DNA from 3 places in the Kitasatospora sp. NPDC088346 genome. Region 2 is predicted to be linked to each of the others. Evidence: riboswitches for the same ligand, from Rfam matches in the RefSeq annotation. Region 2 holds a riboswitch; each other region holds the start of a gene.
The links. A riboswitch is a leader RNA that binds a small molecule or an ion and turns the genes downstream of it on or off. The one in region 2 is predicted to bind cyclic di-AMP.
Positions count from the first base shown of each region.

Region 1 (5,572 bases), on a different contig from region 2:
CCGGCGAGTTCGGCTGGATCTGGTCCTCCGCCCAGTTCTGCTTCGGCACCGTCGTGCTCGGCGCGCTGCCGGTCAGCTACGGCCTGGGCTGGTGGGCGGCGTGCACCGCGATCCTGGTCGGCGTCGCGGTGGGCACGCTGATGGTCCTCCCGCTGGTCCGCTTCGGCCTGCGGACCGGTCTCAACGACCCGATGGCCAGTGGCGCGCACTTCGGCGTCCGCGGCCGGGTACTGGGCAACGTGATCACCATCGCGGTGGCGATCGGTTTCTTCGCCATCTCGGTGTGGACCGGCGGCACCGCGGTGATGGTCGCCGCGCACCAGATCATCGGCACCCCGGTGGGCCGCGGCCCGCTGGCCCTGGCCATGCCGGCGGCCGCGGTGGCGGTGGTCCTGGTCGCGGCGCTCGGGCACAACGCCCTGGTCCGCACCTACAAGGCCACCGCCGTGCTGGGCGGCCTGGTGCTGCTGTTCCTGGTCGCCGTCCTGGCGCCCGGGTTCGAACCCGGCTACGGCGGCGGCGACCTCGCCCTCGGCAGTACGGGCGCCACCTGGCTGCTGGCCGCCACCGCCTCGGCGGCGGCGCCGCTGTCGTACGCGACCTTCCAGGGCGACTACAGCCGCTACATGTCCGGCCGCCGCGGCGACCGGCCGGTGCTGCTGTGGGCGGGGACGAGCATGTTCCTCACCTGCGTGGCCGCCCTGCTGGTCGGCGCGTACGTGACGACCTTCTTCCCCACCGACCCGCTCTGGCTGCAGGGCCTGACCGACGCCGTGCCGGGCTGGAGCGTCCCGGTGATCGTGGTGTTCGGCCTGGTCGGCACCCTCCCGCAGGGCGGGCTGTGCCTGTACGCGGCCGGGCTCTCGGTCAACTCTCTGTTCTGGCGCACCTCGCGGGCCACCGCCACCCTCGCGGTCGCGGTGCCCTCGATCCTGGCGCTCTACCTCGGCGCGGTGGTGTACGACGCGATGGACTCGATGTCCGCGTTCGTCTCGCTGCTGCTCACCGCGGTGGCGCCGTGGGCGGCCGTCCTGACCGTCGGCTACCTGTTCCACCGGGGCCGGTACCACCCGGCGGAACTCGCCCCGGACGGCGCGCCGGCGGGCCGCTACTGGTACACCGGGGGGCTCAACCCGCGAGCGGTGGCGGCCTTCGTCACCGGTGGCGTGCTGGGCGTGCTCTGGGTCAACAACCCGCTGTACGTAGGCCCGCTGGCCGAGCTGACGGCGGGCGTCGACCTCAGCCTGCCGGTCTCGTTCGGCGCCGCGGCCCTCGTCCACACGGCGCTGTGCCTGCTGTGGCCGGAGCCGGACGGCCCCGTCGGCGCGGCCGGGACGGTCGGCGCGGCCGGCCCCCGGCCCGCGGCGGGGGAGGTGCTCAGCCCCGCGGCGCCGCCACCGGCGCGGCAGGAGCCGGAACCGACTCCCGGCGCTGGGCCGGGACGACCTCGCTGATCGCCTCGCCGACCAGCGCCAGCAGTTCGGCCAGCGGTTCGAGGTGGTCGGGCAGGTCGGCGAGCGCCACGATGCGCTCGCCGTCCGGTCCGGCCACCGCGAACAGGTCGATCGGGCCGAGGTGCTTGCGGGCGGTCTCCACCAGCGCGGCGACGTCGCTGGGCTGGTGGACGTCCGCGCTCACCCCGACCACCGGGCAGCCGGGCCGGTCCAGCTCGGTGGCCAGGTCCTCGGCCACCCCGGGGTGGAGATCCGCGATCAGCAGACCGGCCGCGCCCGCGGCGGCGAAACGGCGCGCGAGGTCGGACCCCGACCCGCCGCCGAGCACCGCGATGACCACCACTGCCCCGCTTACCCGCATGGCCTGCTCCTCCTTGAGCGAACCGCGTGGACCGCACCGCACAGCGGCCCGTACACGTATTCGGAGGATCGTAGGCACGCAGCGACCCTCCGCAACAGGGATTCCCCCTCAGGTGACCAGACTCACGCCCGCACAGGCAAAGGTTACGGTCATGACATGCCGGAATCCGTCGAGTCCATCCAGCCCGAGCTCTTCACGTGGGAGTTCGCCGCCGATCCCTACCCCGCGTACGCCTGGCTGCGCGAGCACGCCCCCGTGCACCGCACCACGCTGCCCAGCGGGGTGGACGCCTGGCTGGTGACCCGGTACGCGGACGCCCGGCAGGCGCTCGCCGACAGCAGGCTCTCCAAGAACCCCGCGCACCACAGCGGGCAGGGCCACCGCAGCGGCCGGGTCGGCATCCCGGGCGAGCGGCAGGCGGACCTGATGACCCACCTGCTGAACATCGACCCGCCGGACCACACCCGGCTGCGCCGTCTGGTGTCCAAGGCCTTCACCCCGCGCCGGGTCGCCGAGTTCGAGCCCCGGGTCCAGCAGCTGACCGACCGGCTGATCGACGGGTTCGCGGCCCGCGGCTCGGCCGACCTGATCCACGAGTTCGCCTTCCCCCTCCCCATCTACGCCATCTGCGACCTGCTCGGCGTCCCGGCCGAGGACCAGGACGACTTCCGGGACTGGGCCGGGATGATGATCCGGCACGGCCGGGGCCCGCGCGGCGGCGTCGCCCGGGCGGTCAAGAAGATGCGCTCGTACCTGCTGGACCTGATCCACCGCAAGCGGGCCGACCTGGGCGACGACCTGATCTCCGGCCTGATCCGGGCGAGCGACCACGGCGAGCACCTGACCGAGAACGAGGCCGCGGCGATGGCCTTCATCCTGCTCTTCGCCGGCTTCGAGACCACCGTCAACCTGATCGGCAACGGCCTGTACGCCCTGCTCGGGCACCCGGAGCAGCGGGCCCTGCTGCAGGAGTCCGTCCGGCGCGGCGAGAGCGCGCTGATGGACACCGCGGTGGAGGAGCTGCTCCGCTACGACGGACCGGTCGAGCTGGCGACCTGGCGGTTCGCCACCAGCCCGCTCAGCATCGGCGGGGTGGACATCCCGGTCGGCGACCCGGTCCTGGTGGTGCTCGCCGCGGCCGACCGCGACCCGGCACGCTTCGCGGCGGAGAACACCCTCGACCTCGCCCGCCGGGACAACCCGCACCTGGGCTTCGGCCACGGCATCCACTACTGCATCGGCGCCCCGCTGGCCCGGCTGGAAGGCCGGCTCGCCATCGGCACCCTGCTGACCCGTCTGCCCGACCTCCGGCTCGACGCGGAGCCGGACGCGCTGCGCTGGCGCGGCGGTCTGATCATGCGGGGCCTGCGTGAACTTCCGGTCGTATTCGACCCCGCCGGGCCGTCGATCCGGGCATGACATTCCCCCATTCGGAAGCATGCTGACGGCCTGTCGTTCCGATCGGCCGGAAATCGGCTGTTTCCAGCCCGGAAGTCTCCGGGAAGGTGTTTCGGCTGTCCGGAAACAGCTCGGACGGGCGAGCGGGACACGCGGCGCGGCGTGTCCCGAGGGCCTTTCGGGGGTCGACTGAATGCCTATCAACCCGGACATACCGGGATGGTTGGTCGACGATCCATGACGGTGCGTAATTTATGCGTGATGTTGGCGATATGAGCTTGTGATTGACCGACAGATCTGTCTAATCTCCGTGGAGCCCGCAGCCGTGGGCCCCGAACGCGGAACGCCGAATCCTGTCCGCCGCGCCCGGGAAAACCGAACCAGACCCTGGACAGGGGCGGGGGACCCAGGTTTGTTGCCGTCCCCAACGGCTAGGGGTGAAGCCGCCGGTGCGGCAGCAGGAACCCCCTCCTGCTGCCGCCGAGGCGGACGGGCCAACCTCCCGGTCCGAACCCGACAGCTCACCTCGCAGGCGTGCGGAGAGGAATCCTCATGCTGTTCACCGGAACGGGCCGTCACCGTCGCAGGACCCAGGCCGAGAAGGTCATCGCCGCCGCGGGCGTGGCCGGAGTGGGCCTGGCCCTGCCGCTGCTCACCGCCGGCGGCGCGCACGCCGCACCCGTGTCGACCTGGGACCGGGTCGCGCAGTGCGAGAGCGGGGGGAACTGGGGGATCAACACCGGCAACGGTTTCTACGGCGGGCTGCAGTTCACGCCCAGCACCTGGAAGTCGTTCGGCGGCACGCAGTACGCCGCGCAGGCCAACCAGGCCTCCAAGGGCCAGCAGATCGCCGTCGCCGAGCGGGTGCTGGCCTCGCAGGGGCCCGGCGCCTGGCCGGTCTGCTCGGTCAGGGCGGGGCTCACCAAGGGCGGCGCGGCCGCACAGGTGGACACCGACGACGCGGACGGGGACTCCGCCCGCGGCTCGACGCCGGCCAAGTCGGGCCGCAAACCCTCCACGCCGAAGGCCACGCGGCCCGCCGCACCCAGGGAGGCGGTGCCGCAGGCCGCCGCCGTCGAGCAGGACGACTCCGCCGAGGAGTCCGGCGACACCTACACCGTGCACCCGGGTGACACCCTGTCCGCCATCGCCGACGCCCGGCGCCTGGCCGGCGGCTGGCAGCGGCTCTACCAGGCCAACCAGGCCGTGATCGGCGCCGACCCGGACCTGATCGAGCCCGGTCAGGTGCTCCGGCTCGGCTGACCGGCACCGGACGGCAGGCCGTCCCGTTCGGGGCGGGGCGGCCTGTTTTGTGGGCATTCAGGTGAACTACCGGCCGGTAGCCGGGTCACACGGTGAGACGGGGCCACGGTCTGCGCGGCCCCGGCGCCGCGTGCGGTTAGGCTCTGGTCGTAACGACAACACATCCCGCTTCCGCAAGGAGATGCCTCGTGCCGTCCATTGATGTCGTCGTAGCCCGTGAGATTCTCGACTCGCGCGGCAACCCCACGGTCGAGGTCGAGGTCGGGCTCGACGACGGCAGCACGGGGCGTGCCGCCGTCCCGTCCGGTGCCTCCACCGGCGCCTTCGAGGCGCTCGAACTGCGCGACGGCGACAAGAACCGCTACTTCGGCAAGGGCGTCGAGAAGGCCGTTCTCGCCGTCATCGAGCAGATCGGCCCGGAGCTGGTCGGCTACGACGCCACCGAGCAGCGCCTGATCGACCAGGCCATGCTCGACCTGGACGCCACCCCGGACAAGTCCTCGCTCGGCGCCAACGCGATCCTCGGTGTCTCCCTCGCCGTCGCGCACGCCGCCTCGGAGGCCTCCGACCTGCCGCTGTTCCGCTACCTGGGCGGCCCGAACGCGCACGTCCTGCCGGTCCCGATGATGAACATCCTCAACGGCGGCTCGCACGCGGACTCCAACGTGGACATCCAGGAGTTCATGATCGCCCCGATCGGCGCGGAGTCCTTCTCCGAGGCCGTCCGCTGGGGCGTCGAGGTCTACCACACGCTCAAGGGCGTGCTGAAGGAGCGCGGCCTGTCCACCGGCCTCGGCGACGAGGGCGGCTTCGCGCCGAACCTGGACTCCAACCGCGAGGCGCTCGACCTCATCACCGAGGCCATCAAGAAGGCCGGCTACACCCCGGGCAAGGACATCGCGCTCGCCCTGGACGTCGCCGCCTCCGAGTTCCACCAGGACGGCTCGTACCAGTTCGAGGGCAAGGCGATCTCCTCCGCCGAGCTCATCGACTACTACGCCGAGCTGGTCGCCGCGTACCCGCTGGTCTCCATCGAGGACCCGCTGGACGAGTCGGACTGGGACGGCTGGAAGGCCATGACCGACAAGCTCGGCGA
Region 1 is NZ_JBIURH010000004.1:7,202-12,773, reverse strand. Features, by position in the region: gene ACIOFR_RS07855 (purine-cytosine permease family protein) at 1-1,454, shown strand, start outside; gene ACIOFR_RS07850 (SDR family NAD(P)-dependent oxidoreductase) at 1,378-1,815, opposite strand; gene ACIOFR_RS07845 (cytochrome P450) at 1,972-3,234, shown strand; cyclic di-AMP (ydaO/yuaA leader) riboswitch at 3,582-3,762, shown strand; gene ACIOFR_RS07840 (transglycosylase family protein) at 3,766-4,476, shown strand; gene eno (phosphopyruvate hydratase) at 4,665-5,572, shown strand, end outside.
Region 1: another riboswitch for cyclic di-AMP. It lies ahead of ACIOFR_RS07840 (transglycosylase family protein); the one in region 2 lies ahead of ACIOFR_RS00220 (peptidoglycan DD-metalloendopeptidase family protein).

Region 2 (5,572 bases):
CGATGACCCGCCTGTCCGTCGCCCCCATGGCCCGCCACCCGTTGTCGGCCGTGATGGCACACGCGAGAACGAGCTCGTCCCAGGCCCAGTCTGGGTTGCGGACGGACTTCACCGTGAACCCGGCTCGGGAGAGCCACGCCACTGCCTGCCGGACACCCCCGTGGAACTCATCCGGGAGCAAGGTCGCCCGTACTCAAACCGGTGCGCGACGCCGGCGATGGCCTTGGAGTCGTACTCCTTGGCCTCGTGGACGAGAAGGTAGTCGCGGGCCGGCAGGTAGCCGTAGGTGGCCAGGAACGCGTCCTGCCCGACGGCGTCGTGTTCGTCGATGGCCTGGAGGACGGATTCTCGAGTCAACGCTCCCTTACGCATGGCCACGAGCATAGAACTCGGCTCGCCCGCAGCCGATTTGGGCTCCAGATTCGCCGGGGTCCGTACCGTGCCGGCGTCTGGGTGCGGGTGTGCCGGAGGCCCGGCCGGGGACGGGTGTCCCGGGCCGGGCCTCCGGCGGGTACGGCGGGGTGGTCCGGATCAGACCTTGACGCCGTGGGCGGCCAGGTAGGCCACCGGGTCGATGTCGGAGCCGTAGGCCGGGCCGGTGCGGATCTCGAAGTGGAGGTGCGGGCCGGACACGTTGCCGGTGGCGCCCGAGAGGCCGATCTGCTGGCCGGCGGTCACGGTCTGGCCGACCTGGACGCCGATCGAGGACAGGTGGGCGTACTGGGAGTACTTGCCGTCGGCGTGCTTGATGACGATCTCGTTGCCGTAGGCGCCGCCGTTGCCGGCGGAGACCACGGTGCCGGCCGCAATGGCCTTGATCGAGGTGCCGGTGCCGACGACGAAGTCGACGCCGGTGTGGTAGCCGCTGGACCAGGCCGAGCCGGCCTGGTGGTACGGGGTGCCGATCGGGCCGCTGACCGGGGCGACGTAGCCCGAGGTGGCAGCGGGGGCCGAGGCGGCCGGGGCCGCGGGGGCCTCGGTCTTCGGGGCGGCCGGCTTGGGGGCGGCCGGCTTCGGGGCGGCGGGCTTGGCGGCCGGCTTGGCGGCCTCGGCCGCGGGGGCCGGGGTGACCGGGGCGCGGTGCTCGGAGCGGGAGGCCTTGGAGGTGTCGGCCTGCGGGGCGGCCTGGCCGCCGAGGGTCAGCTTCTGGCCCGGGTGGATCAGGTTCGGGTTGTCGCCGACGACCTGACGGTTGTCCTGGTACAGCTTCTGCCAGCCGCCGTCGACGTGGTGGGCGTCGGCGATCTTGGAGAGGCTGTCGCCGTGGACGACCTGGTAGCTGTGGTCGGCGGGGGCCTGCTCGGCGGCCGGGGCGGCCGGAGCGGCGGCCGGGGCCGGGGCGGAGACGGCGCCGTGGGCGTCGGCGGAGGTGCCGTGGGCCGAGGCGGCGGTCGCCGGGAGCGCGACGGCGGCGGTGACGACACCGGTGGCGACGGCGATGCGGGTCAGTCGGGACAGACGGGGACGACGGTGCTTGCCCTGAGCGGACATTGAGCGGTTCCTCTCCGACGCCTACGAGGTGAGCTGTCGGGTTCGGACGGGAGATCGCCCGGCCGTGAAAAAGACACGGCTTCACCCCAAGCCGGCCCGGAAGATTCCGGAACGGCACTTACCTGGGTCCCCCGCTCCTGCCGTGCACGGATGGTGTGCGTCGGCCCCGGGCAGCGGCAGGACTCGGCGTTCCACCCGGTGGCCCTGCCCGACGTTTGCCGGGCAGGTCACGAAGCAAAACCCATGAACCGTGTACGGAGCAAGTGACGGTGCGTAAGGAGCGAAACGGACATAAGATCACTTGGGCCGAAGGTCACGCTCCGCTGTGACCCATGGGCCGACCGCAGCCGGAACGCTCACTCCGGGCACGTGGGCACGCACGGCGAGTACCGGATTTCACCGCCCGCGACCGCCGGGTCACCCCCCGGTGGCCGCTGTGGAATCGAAGGTGACTCGCGTCACCCGCCCCGACGCCCACTGTCACGAGCATGAGCCACCCATGCAGCTGTCGAAGGCCTGCGCGGTCGCAGACCGCGGCACCCCCGCACGCCCCCCGGCCACGACCCGGGCGGCGCCGCCGAGGAGCATCCCGGCCCCCGGCCCCGGCGGAGCTGAGACGGCGCCAGGTGTGCGCTGGTTTCCCGCGACCGGGCGGCGGCCGATAGCCTCACACGCGTTCGATCCCCTCACCGTTGAGCAAGGAGCCGGCCCGTGCGCCCGCAGCACCGACTGGACGTCATACAGCGCAGCGTGATCCGCGAAATGACGCGCTTCGGGCAGGCGTTCACGGTCGACGGCGAGCTGCTGCGCGGGCCGGGCACCACGGCCGTGGCGGTACGGGAGCACCCCGGCGACGGCGGAACGGGCCACGTCGACCTCGGCTACGTGCTGCAGCTGGGCCGGGCCGACGGCCCGGTGGTGTGGGACTGCGCGGCCGGGCTCGGCCGCACCGAGGAGGAGCAGCTCGACAACGCCGTCCGGATGTGGGCCACCACCACGGCCACCGCCGTGGTCGAACTGCTGGACAGTCGGGGTGAGTTCGGCGACCGTTACCGGTCGGCCGAGTTGCCCGGCTGGCAGGCGGTGCAGGGCCCGGCCGCGGTGTTCGGCTTCGGATCACGCCGACTGGCGGACTGGCTGGAGGACCACCAGCCACTGCCGGCGCTGGCGGACGCGCTGCGCCAGGAGCTGACCGGACCGCAGGTGAACGGTGTGAAGCTGTTCCTCGGCGGCCGGGTGGGCGAGGACGTCGCCGAGGTCCGGGTGAACGGCGTCGTCTCCGACCGGGCCTCGGCCGCGCTGCGCACACTGGACTGGCCGCGCGGTGAACGGCTGTGCTGGGCACGGCTGTTCATCCTGCTGGTGGCCGAGTCGGCCGATCCGTCGGAACCCGTCGAGCGGCCCGCGGCGGCGGCACCGCACGGCGCCGGGGCCGTGCGCGGGGCGGTCACGGGCCGGCGCCCGAGGCTGCTCGACCGCTGGCGTCGCCCCGGGGCGCGGCGCGGCTGACCCGCCGGCGCAGCTCGTCCGTCCGGTCCTGCGCGAGGGCAGGACAGAGCACCGGACGGCGCAGCGGCCGACCGGTCCCCAGGACGGACCCTGGTGGGGTCAGCCCGCGACGGAGGAGATCGTCGAGGCGAGCTGGGTGAGGAAGTCCTGGATCGGCTTGGCAGCCGTCGACTGGCTCACCATGAAGCCGAACAGCGCCGCGATGATCGCGTGGCTGGTCTTCAGCTGCTTGTTACGGATGAAGATGACGACGATGATGCCGAACAACACCAGCGCGGAGACGGAGAAGGCCACCCGGATTCACTTCCTCATTTCGTGGCGGGGCGCGGGGTGGAACCGGACGGTCCCTGGCGGACGGGTCGTCCCGCCGCGACCGGAGCGCCACGAGGGCCTCCGCAGCCGCCCGACCATAGCCGCGTGACGCACGATTCGCCCCCAATCCCCCGAGTCTCGACCAGCCCACCCGGACTCAGTGTGGTCGCTCGTGCGGACTCCGTAAAGGTCTGGCCGGAAGCCTGCGCCCAAGATCCCGCCATGTGGGACGAGTTTCCGCCGTCCGCGACCCTAGCGGAGGACTTCTGACGGGCTGTCGGCAGGGGCCGGCCGAGCGCCCGCGAAGTACCGGCGGAAGCCGCCGCACCCGGCCGATCACCGCAGACCTGCGGGCCGACCGGGCACCGTCCGGCCGGGCGGTCGGGTGTCAGGAATGGCCGAAGATCACCACTCTCGATTGACAGCCCGGGGTCACCGCCGCGAGGCCGCGTGCCGGCCCGACCCCTGCTGCCCGCTCCCACCTGCTCACGGCCCACGGCTCACGGCTCACCTGCTGTCGGCTCACTGCCGCCAGATCAGCAGGACCGCCCGGTCGTCGTTGACGTCCTTGGCGACCGTCTCGATCAGCCGGCCCGCCGCACCGCGGCTGCCGGCGCCGAGCTGGGCGCCGGCCACCAGCCGGTCGGCCTCGCCCATCAGCCGGTCCATGCCCTCGGTCAGGTCGCGGCCGGGCACCTCGACCATGCCGTCGGTGCACAGCAGCAGGACGTCGCCGTGGCCGAGCCGTCCGCGGACGCCGTCGAACTTGGCGCCGTCGTAGACCCCGAGCAGCGGCCCCTCGGCCTCCTGGACCTCCCAGCGGCCGGCGCCGGCGAGCCGCTGCATTCCGGGCAGGTGGCCGGCCGAGAGCAGCTCGTACTCGCCGGTGTCGAGGTCGAGGACGAGGTGGACGGCGGTGGCGAAGCCCTCGTCCCAGTCCTGGCGGAGCAGGTAGCCGTTGGCGGCGGGGAGGAAGTCGTGGGCCGGCAGCGAGCCGAGCAGGCCGCCGAACGCGCCGGAGAGCAGCAGGGCCCGCGAGCCGGCGTCCATGCCCTTGCCGGAGACGTCCGCCAGGACGGCCTCCAGCACGCGGCGGCCGGGGCCGGTCCGGGCGGCGACCACGAAGTCCCCGGAGAAGGACTGGCCGCCGGCCGGGCGCAGCGCCAGGTCGACGTGCCAGCCCTCGGGCAGGGCCGGGACCCGGCCCTGGACCCGGATCCGCTCGCGCAGGTCGAACAGCATCGAACCGCCGCCGCGCCAGGGCACTCCGACCCGGCTTCGGAACTGGGCGACCAGCAGCCCGGCCACGCCGACCGCGCCGACCACCAGGGCGGCTCCGGGGGTCACCCCGTAGACGTACTCCTCGGGGTGGTTGCTGGCGACCCGCTCGCCGGTGTGGATCAGGGACTCGGTGGACAGGCCGAGCGCGGCGGCGCCGTAGAGCAGGACCAGGGTGCCGGGGCGCAGCAGCATGGCGCCGGCCAGGATCGGCAGGACGAGGGCGGTGGGCGGTGCCCAGGCCGGGATCCAGACGTTCAGCAGCACCAGCAGCGGGATGGCGAGCAGGAAGGCGGCGAAGGCGAGCCAGTCGGCACCGTCGCCGCGGAAGTAGTCGACGCCTGCGCGGCGCACCCGGCGCCGGGCCCGCAGGAGACTGGCGCGCAGGAGGGCCGCGACCGGCTCCGCGGCTGCCGTTGCGGCCGGGCCCGTCGCAGTCGTCTGGGGCGGTGCGCCCGGCTTGCTGCCAGCCATGAGGTCCGACCTTATCCACCGCTCGCGCCCGGCGTCGACGGGGTGGACGGTGCCGGCGGGTGCGGCCGGGCCGCGGCCCGGTGCCTTTCGGCCGCCGTCCCGGCCGCTGCGCCGGTGGTCGGGGCGGGTGCGGGGCGGGTGCGCGCCACCGTTTCGGACGGCTGCGGCGGTGACCGCATTCGACCGGACATGTCGCAAAAGTCGGTCGCGCTCGTACCGATGAGCTGGTAGCTGTGGGCCCATGACAGCCGACACGCGCGCGTCCTCGTTCCTGACCGTCCGCCTGCTGACCGCCGAGGAGTGGGACGGCTGGTACGGCACGCTGGAGACCGCGTTCGGCGGTGAGCAGGAGCAGCCGGAGGAACGGGCACTGTGGCGGCGGCTGACCGAGGTCGACCGTTCGCTGGCCGTCTGCGAGGGGAACGGGATCGTCGGTGGCGCCGCCGCGTTCAGCTTCCGGATGGCGGTGCCCGGCGGCGCGGTGCTGCCGACCGCGGGCGTGACCATG
Region 2 is NZ_JBIURH010000001.1:49,857-55,428, reverse strand. Features, by position in the region: gene ACIOFR_RS00230 (HNH endonuclease) at 1-28, opposite strand, end outside; gene ACIOFR_RS00225 (hypothetical protein) at 109-357, opposite strand; gene ACIOFR_RS00220 (peptidoglycan DD-metalloendopeptidase family protein) at 532-1,491, opposite strand; cyclic di-AMP (ydaO/yuaA leader) riboswitch at 1,497-1,657, opposite strand; gene ACIOFR_RS00215 (DUF6348 family protein) at 2,203-3,000, shown strand; gene ACIOFR_RS00210 (hypothetical protein) at 3,100-3,294, opposite strand; gene ACIOFR_RS00205 (PP2C family protein-serine/threonine phosphatase) at 3,835-5,064, opposite strand; gene ACIOFR_RS00200 (GNAT family N-acetyltransferase) at 5,306-5,572, shown strand, end outside.

Region 3 (5,572 bases), on a different contig from region 2:
CTGCGGGCCACCGGTTCGCAGCGTCCCGCCCTCGCGCCGCTGGTGATCGGCCCCGAGGCCGACCCGGAGCTGCTGGCCACGGCCGCCGAGGAGACCGGCTGCCCGAGCGCCGCGCCGCTGGGTGCGTACCCGACCGTCGGTCAGCTGATCGCCGGCATCTACATGGCGGAGCTGCCGCCCGCGCCGGCCCCCGTCGAGGAGCCGGTCGAGGACAAGCCGGCCGGCTGACCCGCCCGGGCCCGCAGACCCGAAGAGCCGGCCCCGGCCCCCCGTCGTCGGGGGGGCCGGGGCCGGCTCTTCCTGCGTGTGCGTGGCTCCGGCCTCCCGCGCGGGCCGCCCGGGCGGGCCCGGGGCTCGTCGGGTGAGCCCTCCGGTCAGGTCGGGAGGCGTGAGGTCTTCGCCGCCGTGTCGCTCAACCGCAGCGCCGGGGTGACCGGCTGGCGCGGGCCGTCCGGCACGCTGGCCGGGGCCACCGAGGCGTTCCACTCCGCGGGCGCGGCCTTGCCGCCCCCGGGCTTGCCCACCTCGACGGCCTGGCTCTCCCCCGCCTTGCGCAGCACGATCCGCTTGGGGGCCGGGGCCTCCGGGTCGAGCCAGACCTCGTTGCCGCTGAAGGAGCAGTCCAGCACCTGGATGTCGTCCGGCTCGCCGTCCGTGGTGGCCCGGAAGGCCACGCCGGCCTTCCGGTAGCCGGTCAGCCGGCAGCGGCTGACCGTCACCGGCTGCCCGGCCAGCTGGTGCTTGGCGGTGGAGACGGCGTAGTCGGACTGCCCGGCGGCGTCGATCAGCAGGCCGTCGAAGACGGTTCCCTTGTCGCGGCCGAGCGCGTGCACGGCGACCCCGCCGGCCGCGTTGCCGTACAGGACGCTCGCGGTGTAGTCGAAGTCGTTCAGGTAGGCGCCGTGCTCGATGCCCCAGCCGCCGTTGTGGTAGGCCACGAACTGGGTGACGGTGTGGTGGTGCTGGGCGTTGAGCCAGACGAAGATGCCGTTCTCCAGGTTGTTGTGGGCCAGGCACCGTTCGAAGGTCCACACCCCCTCGCTGGTCTCCGGCCACTCGTACCCCGAGGCGCCGGTGGCCCCCTGCACGCCGACGGCCACGCAGTCGGTGGCCCGGCTGCCGGTGCCCGCGCCGAGGCTGAAGCCGGTCAGCCGGTAGCCGCGAGGGTTGGGTTCGAAGACCGTCCGGGAGGCGACGCAGGACTCGTAGCCGATGTCGTCGGACGGCCCCTGCGGGGTCCGGGTGTCCTGCGGCCCGTCCCACCAGTAGGCGTCCTCCCAGGTGTTGTGGCTGATGCAGCTGCGGAAGGTGACGCCGTGGCTCATGTGCGGGACGAAGGCGTGGTTGCCGGCGTCCCGGACGACGACCCCCTCCACCACGGTGCCCCGGCTGGCGTCGGCGAGCATGTGGAAGTGCAGCCCGTACCGGCCCAGCACCGGCTCGGTGACGGCCTTTCCGTTCCACTTCTCCTTGCCCTCGGCCCGCGGGCCCAGCCAGCGCAGCGCAGCGTGCCGGACGTCGGCGCGGCGGGAGCCGGTGAGGTGGATGTGGGCCCGGCCCTGCTCGGTGCCCTCGACCCGGACGTTGCGGGTCAGGTTGAGCACCTCGGCGCCGACGGTGACGCCGCCGCCGACCGCGACCCGGGGGTGGGCGTACTTCAACGGGCCGTCAAGGACGACCGTGCTGCCGTTGACCTGACGGACCGTGCGCAGGTCGTACTGGTTGGTGAAGTCCTCGCCGTCGGGGGCGCCGGTCGGGGTGACGGCCAGTTCGTCGCCGGCCTTCCAGCCGGTCGGGGCGGCGGCGAGGGTGATGCTGGTGTCGCCCGCTCTGAGCGCTCCGGCGGCCCGCACCCAGGCCGTCCGGGCGGCGCCGTCCAGGCGCAGGTAGCCGGCGCCGGTGACCCACAGGCCGGTGTCGGAGTCGACGACGGTCATGCCGCCGCCCTTGAACCGGCGCTCGTCCACGGCGGGGAAACGCACCGTGTGCACGGCGGTGTCGGAGGGGGCGAGCACCAGGCTGCCGCGGACCTCGATGTTGCCGGCCGAGCCGAGCGTGAGGTCGGTGTCCTTGGCGAAGACCAGCGAGCCGGTCGGCTCGATCAGCAGGGAGCCCACCGTCGCGTCCGCGTCGAGCAGCACCTGGTCGGTGATCCGCACCGCGGACTTCGGACCGGGGACGGCGCCGCCCCAGCCGGCCGGGTCGGACCAGCGGCGGCCGCCATCGGTCACCGGCGGCGGCGGGGCGGGCGGCGCGGAGGTGGCACCGGACGTGGCGCCGGAGGTGGGCGTGGCGCTGTGCTGGTGGGGGCTCGGGGTCGCTCCGGCCTCCGTCCGGCCCGGGCGCGGGCGGCGGAAGCCGACCGGCGTCTGACGGACCAGCTCCTCGCCGGTGACGGCCGCGACGATTCCGACGGCCCCCCAGATCAGCAGCCTGCGCCGGGCGATACGCCCCTTATGGTCCGGTTCGGACCGATGTGACCTGGGCCGGGCCGGCCGGGGCTTCGCGTCGTCGGCGCCGTTCACGGGCTCCGGCGGTCTGTGCTCGAACTCCATGATCGCTCAGCCTCACCCAGGCCTCGATAACGACTCTGCCGACTGAAGCATAGGCAAGTCCCCATCCGCTAAAGGCTTTTGCGCGAAAGCGAGCGATAATGAACGGTCCGATCGAGGTTTATCGATCATGAAAAGGCGATGCGAACAGTGTGATGGCGGTCACACACATTTGCGGTTTCAACTTACGTCTGCCTAATGTCCTCCCACGTTCGTGGTCGCACGGACCCAGCCACCCGGGACGCCGAGTCCTGCCGCCGGGTGCGCTGGCACTGCACAGAAGCACCGCGGGCAGGAGCGGGGGAACCAGGTAGGTCGCCCGGGAACGGTACGTCGGTACCGGTCCGGGGCTTGGGGTGAAGCCGTGCTCAGCACGGCCGGGCAACTCCAGCCCGAATCCGACAGCTCACCTCGCAGGCGTGGGAGAGGAACGCATCTTCATGCTGCCCATCAGCGCCTCCAAGCGCGCCCGCCGCATCATCGCCACCACCGGTGTCGTCGGCATCGGCCTCACCATCCCGTGCCTGACCGCCGGGTCCGCCTCCGCCGCCTCGGTCGCCACCTGGGACAAGGTCGCCCAGTGCGAGTCCTCCGGCAACTGGAGCATCAACACCGGCAACGGCTTCTACGGCGGCCTCCAGTTCACCTCCAGCACCTGGGCCGCCTTCGGTGGCACCGCGTACGCCCCGCAGGCCAACCAGGCGACCAAGGACCAGCAGATCGCCGTCGCCGAGAAGGTGCTGGCCTCCCAGGGCCCCGGCGCGTGGCCGGTCTGCTCCGTCCAGGCCGGTCTGACCAAGGGCGGCGAGGCCCCGCAGATCAACACCGGCGCCGCGGCCACCACCACCCAGGCCGCCCCGAAGCCGGCCGCCGCCCCCAAGGCCGCCCAGCCCGCCGCCCCCGAGGCCGCCGCGCCGAAGGCCGCGACCACCGCGCCCGCCGGGAGCACCCACCAGTGGTCCGGCAAGAAGTGGGACGGCTCCCGGGAGCACGGCAGCCACGACTACACCGTGGTGGCCGGCGACTGGCTGTCCCACATCGCCGAGAAGAACCACGTCCAGGGCGGCTGGGAGAAGCTCTACGAGCTGAACAAGGCCACCCTGACGGCCGGTCCGCACGTCATCTACCCGGGTCAGCACCTCGACCTCGGTGACGGCACCCGAGCCGCCGCCCCGGCCGCCGCCGAGCAGCCGGCCGCCCCGGCCGCCCCGGCCGCCAAGGCCGCCCCGGCCGCGAGCACCGCCGCCAAGCCCGCCGCCGCCACCCAGGCGACCGGCTCCAAGGCCGCGGCGATCAACTTCGCGCTCTCCAAGGTCGGCCAGGCCTACGTCTACGGCGGCAGCAGCGACGGCGGCTGGGACTGCTCCGGCCTCACCCAGGCCGCCTACCGTCAGGCCGGCGTCTCGCTGCCCCGCGTCGCCGCGGACCAGGCGGACACCGCCACCCGCGTCTCGCTGGACAGCCTCCAGCCGGGCGACCTGCTGTTCTGGTCCAACAACGGCAGCAACTCGGGCGTCTACCACGTCGCGCTGTACGTCGGCAACGGCACCTACGTCGAGGCCGCCAACCCGAGCGCCGGCGTGCGCACCGAGACCATCGCCGACTGGGCCCCGGACTTCGCCGGCCGGATCTGACACCTGATCCGCGGCCCCGTCCCCCGGCGGGCCTGGCCCGACCCGGGGGACGGGGCCTATGCTGCGGCGAGCCCACCGATCCGGGAGAGCACGCCATGGCGAAGGTCACCATCACCCTCGACGCCGATCTGGCCATCGAGGTGATGCTGCAGTCCGGCACCAGGAATCCGCAGGACGCGGTCGAGTTGGTCGTTCGGGACTACCTCGACCGCACCCGGCGCACCGAGGCGCGGACCGGCGACGCGGCCGACGGGCAGCGACTGAACCAGCCACGGCCGGTCGTCGAGGAGGGCTGAGCTCCCTCCGCCCACGAGAACGTGCGCAACAGCCCCGGAGAGGGTCTCTCCGGGGCTGTTCGCACGCTCGGGCACCACGGGCCCCGGCCGGGCCTACCGGCCGTTGGACACCGCTCCGGTGGAGCCGCGCATGACCAGCTCGGGTTGGAACATGTACTCGGTGCGCTGGCCCAGGTTCCCGCCGACCTCCTCCAGCAGGGCGTCGACCGCGGCGGTGGCCATCGCCTCGACCGGCTGGCGGATGGTGGTCAGCGGCGGCTCGGTGAAGGCGATCAGCGGCGAGTCGTCGAAGCCGACCACCGAGACGTCGTGCGGCACCGACAGGCCGCGCCGGCGCACCGCCCGGATCGCCCCCAGGGCCATCATGTCGCTGCCGCAGACGATCGCGGTGCAGCCCTTGTCCAGCAGGGCGCCCGCTGCCGCGTCACCGCCCTCCACGCTGAACAGGGTGTGCTGGATCAGCTCCTGCGCCTGCTCGGCGGTGCGTCCCAGCAGCTCCTGGACGGCCGCGGTGAAGCCCTCGATCTTGCGCAGCACCGGGACGTAGCGGCGTGGGCCGATCGCCATCCCGATCCGCTCGTGCCCGAGCTCGACGAGGTGCTGGACGGCCATCCACATCGCGGTGCGGTCGTCCGGCGAGATGAACGGCGCGTCGATCTTCTCGCTGTAACCGTTGATCAGGACGTACGGGACCTGGCGGCCGGTCAGCCGGGCGTACCGGTCGTGGTCGGCGGCGGTGTCGGCGTGCAGGCCGGAGACGAAGACGATGCCCGCGACCCCCCGCTCGACCAGCATGTCGACCAGTTCGTCCTCGGTGGCGCCGCCCGGCGTCTGGGTGCAGAGCACCGGCGTGAAGCCGTGCCGGCTGAGGACCTGCTCGATCACCTGGGCGAGCGCGGGGAAGATCGGGTTGCTGAGCTCCGGGGTGATCAGTCCGATCAGACCGGCGCTGCGCTGGCGCAGACGGGTCGGCCGTTCGTAGCCGAGGACGTCGAGTGCGGCCAGCACCGTCTGCCGGGTGGTCGCCGAGACGCCCGCCTTGCCGTTGAGCACCCGGCTGACGGTCGCCTCGCTGACCCCCGCCTGTGCC
Region 3 is NZ_JBIURH010000019.1:120,326-125,897, reverse strand. Features, by position in the region: gene ACIOFR_RS23895 (sirohydrochlorin chelatase) at 1-228, shown strand, start outside; gene ACIOFR_RS23890 (hypothetical protein) at 375-2,555, opposite strand; cyclic di-AMP (ydaO/yuaA leader) riboswitch at 2,826-2,987, shown strand; gene ACIOFR_RS23885 (transglycosylase family protein) at 2,993-4,186, shown strand; gene ACIOFR_RS23880 (hypothetical protein) at 4,282-4,482, shown strand; gene ACIOFR_RS23875 (LacI family DNA-binding transcriptional regulator) at 4,576-5,572, opposite strand, start outside.
Region 3: another riboswitch for cyclic di-AMP. It lies ahead of ACIOFR_RS23885 (transglycosylase family protein); the one in region 2 lies ahead of ACIOFR_RS00220 (peptidoglycan DD-metalloendopeptidase family protein).